Regions from separate parts of the Rahnella sp. NRRL B-41462 genome, predicted to be linked through region 2. Evidence: predicted binding sites of a transcription regulator. Region 2 holds the regulator's gene; each other region holds the start of a gene.

What was found. Region 2 encodes LexA, which represses DNA repair genes until DNA is damaged. Its sites were predicted from a motif close to TNCTGTATGTACATACAGNA; they were not measured.
Region 1: umuD (translesion error-prone DNA polymerase V autoproteolytic subunit) is a predicted target of LexA. The motif match lies at 1,085-1,104, and genes of this name have one in related genera.
Region 3: UC14_RS01420 (metal-dependent hydrolase) is a predicted target of LexA. The motif match lies at 1,027-1,046, and genes of this name have one in related genera.

The regions. Positions count from the first base shown of each region.
Region 1 covers NZ_JYDF01000013.1:20,275-22,479, forward strand. Annotated here, with positions in the region: gene parM (plasmid segregation protein ParM domain-containing protein) at 1-854, opposite strand, end outside; gene umuD (translesion error-prone DNA polymerase V autoproteolytic subunit) at 1,123-1,545, shown strand; gene UC14_RS04575 (Y-family DNA polymerase) at 1,545-2,205, shown strand, end outside.
Region 2 covers NZ_JYDF01000039.1:59,765-61,969, forward strand. Annotated here, with positions in the region: gene dinF (MATE family efflux transporter DinF) at 1-720, opposite strand, end outside; gene lexA (transcriptional repressor LexA) at 1,019-1,627, opposite strand; gene UC14_RS10910 (diacylglycerol kinase) at 1,747-2,115, opposite strand.
Region 3 covers NZ_JYDF01000005.1:4,187-6,391, reverse strand. Annotated here, with positions in the region: gene kduI (5-dehydro-4-deoxy-D-glucuronate isomerase) at 1-72, shown strand, start outside; gene kduD (2-dehydro-3-deoxy-D-gluconate 5-dehydrogenase KduD) at 151-912, shown strand; gene UC14_RS01420 (metal-dependent hydrolase) at 1,065-1,622, shown strand; partial or broken gene UC14_RS01415 (L-cystine transporter) at 1,812-2,205, shown strand, end outside.

The DNA.
Region 1 (2,205 bases), on a different contig from region 2:
CCGCCACCCACCAGCCAAACCCGGTTCACCTGGCGGTACGCCGACAACTCATTGACCACCCGTTCCCCGAGTCGCTCGATGGACGAACTTATCATGTCCAGCACATAGTCCACTTTTGACTCATCGTTGACAACTGTGGCGGCAAACTCGCGGTCATGCCGTCGCTGTATCAGTTGATCGGCCACAAAGGCGCTGGTGTCGCTGTTGGCCATACGCAGTGCCGTGAGGGTGGCCTGCGTTACCATCGATACGCCGATCGTAGAATTGCCCTGAATGGCACTGACATCTTCAAACTGCCCCACCAGGACACCGGCATCGAGCGTCGTTCCCCCCAGATCAATTACAAGCGAGGTTTCCAGCGCCCCTACCCCTGCACGTTCCAGCGGCGATATCACGGCAGGCAACGACTCCGGCATGACGTCAACGTGCGCGATGGTGAAAGTTTCGCGCTTGTTCAGCGTTACCGGCCGCAGCAGGTTGTCGATTTTACGCTGTATGTTGGCCTCGTTATGCTGACAGTCGCTGGTGTAGAACTCATTGATGGGTAAGGTGACGGTCAGGCTCACCGGCTGAGGCGGCAAGCCGCAGGTGAGTAGCGCATGATGTACGGCCAACAAATTTGTGTCGCCATACTGGTATTCAATGTTGGTGGTATTGATCGCCTGATGGCTGACGCTGTCAAAGGAGTACTTCAGCCCGTCAATTTCATAATTATACGTTTCACTGCTGCCGATCCCGGCGACCTTCCATCCCGCTTTAAACGAATTCGGCGAGACAGAAGTACAGATTTTATCGCCGTCCCGCCAGGCCAGTTTTACGTTCGTCGAACCGTCGTCACAACCCATCTTTTTCATGATACACCCTTATATTTACTCATTTAGAGTAAATATAATAACCCAAAGAGGACTATTTGCAATTATAAATACTCATTATGAGTATTTATGAATCATCAAAATAGGTTTTCTTGAGATGGAATAAATTTTGCTCAAAGAATATACCCTCGAATTTTTTCCGCCTGAGAAAACAGAGAGCTAGTCAAAAGAAGCCATGCGGCGCTTGCAAGTCGGATTTTTCACACCAATAATACTGTAATTATATACAGTATTGTTAAAAGGAGTTGCCATGCTACTCATCACTCCCGCCGCCATTGATCCGGTGAAGGTTTCGTTGCCCCTGTTTATTGAACGATGCCCCGCCGGCTTTCCCAGCCCTTGTGCCGACTACGCCGACGCAGAACTGGATCTGAACGATTACTGTATAAAGAAAAAATCCTCCACGTTCTTCATCCGGGCGATTGGAAATTCGATGACCGATATCGGTTTGCACAGTGGTGACCTGATGGTCGTAGATAAAGCAGAAGAGCCACATCATGGTGACATTGTGATAGCGGAGATAGACGGTGAATTCACGGTAAAGCGACTGTTACTGACACCTCGCCCAGGGCTTCAGGCCATGAATCCTAACTTTCCGACAATCTATCCAGAGAACTTGCAGATTTTTGGCGTCGTGATGGCTTTTGTGCATAAAACCCGGGGCGGTGAATGATGTTTGCCCTGGCGGACGTAAATTCTTTTTATGCAAGCTGCGAAGCGGTTCTTAACCCAAATCTTCGCGGCAAACCATTGATAATATTGAGTAATAATGATGGCTGTTGCGTGGCGAGATCCGCAGCAGCCAAAAAATTAGGCATAAAAATGGGCATGCCGTGGTTTCAGATCCAGCAGATGTCGTTCCCTGAGAAGGTGTACGCGTTCTCCAGCAACTATTCCTTATATCACTCATTTTCCCAACGGGTGATGAGTCATTTAGAGGAACTTTCGCCACGCGTGGAGCAATACAGTGTGGATGAAATGTTTATTGATATCAGAAGCATCGATAACTGCATGGATTTTGAAACCTTTGGCCACCAGCTGCGCGCGCACGTTCTGAAGGGAACTGGCCTGACAATCGGTGTAGGGATGGGACCCGGCAAAGTTTTGGCCAAAGCCGCTCAGTGGGCCTCGAAGGAATGGCCACAATTTAAGGGTGTGCTGGCTCTCACGCCGGGTAATCCCCGGCGGACTGAAAAATTGTTATCGCTGATGCCCGTTCAGGAAGTCTGGGGCTGCGGAAGCCGGATTTCAAAAAAGCTAAACCTGATGGGTATACACACTGCCCTGCAGCTCGCTCGCGCGAATCCCACTTTTATCAGGAAGAATTTTAGCG
Region 2 (2,205 bases):
ACCACGCCACGCGGAGGTGATTTCTGCGCCGGTGATACCGCGTCGTTTCATCACCCGCCAGACGAAATACAGCCCGATGAGTAGCGTGAAATACTCGGAGCTTGCCGTCGCCATGGCTGCGCCACGCACGTTCCAGCCCAGCCCGATCACCAGCCACAGATCCAGAATGATATTCAGCAAATTCCCGGCAATCAGCAAAATCACCGGCCCGCGAACGTACTGAATGCCGAGCAACCACCCGAGGATCACCAGATTCGCCAGTGAAGCCGGGGCGCTGAACCAGCGGATTTCGATAAACAGCCTCGCCTGTTCAAGCACGGGCTGGCTGCCGCCGACAATGTGAAACGCCAGCTCCATCAGCGGATGACGGAATACCACAATAATGACGCCCGCCAGTACAGCCAGAAGGAAGGGTTGTACAAAAGCACGCGCCAGAAGCTGGTTATCTTTCGCGCCCAGCGCCTGAGCAGTCATGCCGGTGGTACTCATCCGCAGAAACAGTAAGAGCATAAAAAGGAAAGTGGTGATCATCGAACCCACAGCCACGCCGCCGAGATAATCCGGGCTGTCGAGATGACCGATCACTGCGGTATCCACCAGGCCGAGGAGCGGCACCGTGATATTGGAAAAAATCATCGGCAATGCCAGCATCCAGAGCGCTTTATCGGCAGGGCTTAAAAAGGTGTTTTTGAGTGTGTGTCGCAGGGAATGATGTTGCATAGAGAATCTCATGCCGGAGGTTCAGGTTATGCCTGTAAATGACATCGCCCCGAAAGGGGCGATGATGAGAGAAACGCATTTCTCTTTGAATTCACATGGATGCCAGAGGCCGCCGCCATCCATATTCAATTAGTTTTAGTCTTGTCTATCTGACACAGCAATTTCTGACTTAGTCATATCTGACCGAGTAATTCGCGTTATATCAAGGCGGCAACTAAGCGAACGCCGGGAGCATACACAAATATGTGACCGGGGTTCGCGAAGGCAGCCAACGCAAAGATAGCTCGAAGTACGAAGGTCAGATCCAGTCGCCGTTGCGGATAACACCTACGGCTAAGCCTTCAATGCTGAAATTCTGCTCGCGCAAATCCACCACGATCGGCTGAAACTCGCTGTTCTCTGGCAATAACTGCACCACACTGCCTTGTTTTTTCAGGCGTTTCACGGTGACCTCATCATCGATACGGGCCACCACAACCTGACCATTACGCACGTCTTGCGTTTTATGCACGGCCAGCAGATCGCCGTCAAGGATACCAATATCACGCATCGACATACCGCTGACACGCAGCAGGAAATCGGCGCTCGGCTTAAACATTGCCGGATCGATCTGATAGTGCCCTTCGATATGTTGCTGCGCCAGCAGCGGTTCACCGGCGGCAACGCGGCCAATCAGCGGTAAACCTTCTTCTTCTTCCATCAGCAGACGAATGCCGCGTGATGCACCGGAAACAATCTCAATAACACCTTTACGCGCCAGCGCTTTAAGATGCTCTTCCGCCGCATTGGGAGAACGGAACCCCAGACGTGATGCAATCTCTGCGCGGGTTGGTGGCATACCGGTGGTGGAGATATGATCGCGAATAAGGTCGTAGACCTCTTGTTGTCTGGTCGTTAAAGCTTTCATTCCGCCCCCTGGTTGTTTATACAGTCTTGCTGTGAGTATATACAGCTAAACGGTCAATGAAAACCTAAGATTGAATAAAAACAGGGCATAACGTTGATTCCTGGAATGCAGATTCCAAATCAGAACCATCGCGACCAAAAGATGCTGACCCAGACAAAAATCGCCAATATGATGGTCAGAAGTACGGCAGCAGAGCCGATATCTTTTGCGCGACCGGAAAGCACATGAAACTCAGGCCCGATGCGGTCTATTGCACATTCCACCGCGCTGTTGAGCAACTCCGTGACACAGACCAGCACGACGGATCCCACCAGCAGGATACGTTCAATGGTGCTGACATCAAGCCAGAAAGATAGCAAAATTAACGGGATAGCGACGCTGGCCTCCTGGCGAAATGCCGCTTCGTTTTGCCATGCCGCTTTGAATCCTTTCCAGGAATAGCCGGCCGCTTTATAAATTCGGGTAAATCCGGTGACTTGGTTCGCCATTTCGGGTACTGATCCTTAGAGTGTTTGCAGCATTTTAGCTTTTATATGACCACAGATCTCCACGGATCTTTCTGGTATCCTTGCGGCGAA
Region 3 (2,205 bases), on a different contig from region 2:
ATCTGGGGTATGGTCGGTGAGAACCAGGTATTCGATGACATGGATCACGTCAAAGTCAGCGAACTGCGCTAACTCCCCCTTGCTCTGCCTTCACCGGCAGAGCAACTCATTTTTTATGGCGAACGCGCCGTTGCAAAAGAGACTCTGAATATGATCCTCCGTTCATTTGAATTAAGCGGCAAAGTCGCAATCGTCACCGGTTGCAATACCGGGCTGGGACAAGGCATGGCGCTGGGTCTCGCGCAGGCGGGATGCGATATTGTGGGCATTAACGTTTCCGCCCCTGAAGAAACTGAAAAAAAAGTCACCATGTTAGGCCGCCGTTTTCTCGATCTGAGGGCTGATCTGAGCACCATCACAGGCATTCCTGAGCTGATCGAGAAAGCAGTCGGGGAATTTGGTCATATCGATATTCTGATCAATAACGCCGGTATTATCCGCCGTGAAGATGCCATCGAATTCAGCGAGAAAAACTGGGATGATGTGATGAATGTGAACAGCAAAACGCTGTTCTTTATGTCTCAGGCCGTGGCGAAGCAGTTCATCAAACAGGGTAACGGTGGCAAAATTATAAATATTGCCTCTATGCTCTCGTATCAGGGGGGGATCAGGGTGCCTTCCTATACCGCGTCAAAAAGCGCAGTAATGGGTCTGACCCGACTGATGGCCAATGAATGGGCGAAGCATAACGTCAATGTGAATGCGATTGCGCCGGGGTATATGGCGACTAACAATACAGAACAGTTGCGCGCCGATGAAGAACGCAGCAAAGAAATCCTCGACAGAATCCCCGCCGGACGCTGGGGTCTGCCGGAAGATGTCATGGGGCCGGTAGTCTTTCTGGCATCGAAAGCCTCTGATTACGTTAATGGTTACACCATTGCCGTCGATGGTGGTTGGCTCGCGCGTTAAGGGCAGAATAAGTGACACCAGAAAGGCGTATTCTTATACGCTTTTTTGTTTTTTATCAGTCCGTTGACAATTAGTTACAGGGCATCTCTTCCAAGATTGTGACAGTTTCACTTATACTGGATAAAATAACAGTTATCCAGTTCGGACGCGTCATGACGGCGGAAGGCCATCTCATTTTCTCAATTGCCTGTGCAGTATTTGCTAAGAAGGCCCAGCTTTCTCCCGAACTGGCGCATGGTGACTGGTGGCACATCATTCCAGGGTCTTTGCTTACCTGTCTGCTGCCCGATATTGATCACCCCAAATCGGTGCTGGGCCAGCGTCTCAAATGGTTGTCGGCCCCCATCGCCCGGGCTTTTGGTCACCGTGGATTCACTCACAGTTTGCTGGCGGTGGCTGGAGGGATTTTCCTGCTACGCACTCATTTCCCTCACGACTGGGTGATCCCCGCTGATGCTTTCCACGCCATGATTATCGGTTACCTGAGCCATATCCTGGCAGATATGCTGACGCCTGCAGGAGTGCCGCTGCTCTGGCCTTGTCGATGGCGTTTCCGGCTACCGCTGATTAACAGCCAGAAAGGTAATCAACTCGAGCGCACGCTCTGCCTTATGCTGGTCGGCCTGACGCTTTTCTGGCCAGACTGGACGCCCATCATTGGTGCAATAAATCCTGACTTTTTTAATCACATCCTGAAATTATTCATCTGAATAGCATGAAATATTGCCGATATGATGAAAATTAATACAAATACCAACAAAAAGTTATAATGAATTCCTTTTGGATATAAATACTCAGACCCTCAAACTGATATTCTGCCCCCCAATGCTTTGGGATGGTGCAGTCCTTTTCCGGAAACACCCGTTTCATTTATCAAAATTATAAGTTTGGAGTCTGGTATGAATCTTCCGCTCGTTCTTAACGTAGTGGTTTTCGTTGCCCTGCTTTTGCTGCTGGCACAAACCCGCCACAAGCAATGGAGCCTGGCAAAAAAAGTTTTACTGGGTCTGGCTATGGGTGTCGTATTTGGCCTGGCTTTACAGCTGATCTACGGTTCCGATGATCCGGTACTAAAAACCTCAATTACCTGGTTCAATATTGTCGGTAACGGCTACGTCCAGTTGCTGCAAATGATCGTCATGCCGCTGGTTTTCGTCTCTATTCTGAGCGCGGTAGCGAAACTGCATAACGCGTCATCGCTGGGGAAAATCAGCTTCCTGACCATCGGTACCCTGCTGTTCACCACACTGATCGCTTCTCTGGTGGGTATCTTCGTGACGGGCCTGTTCGGCC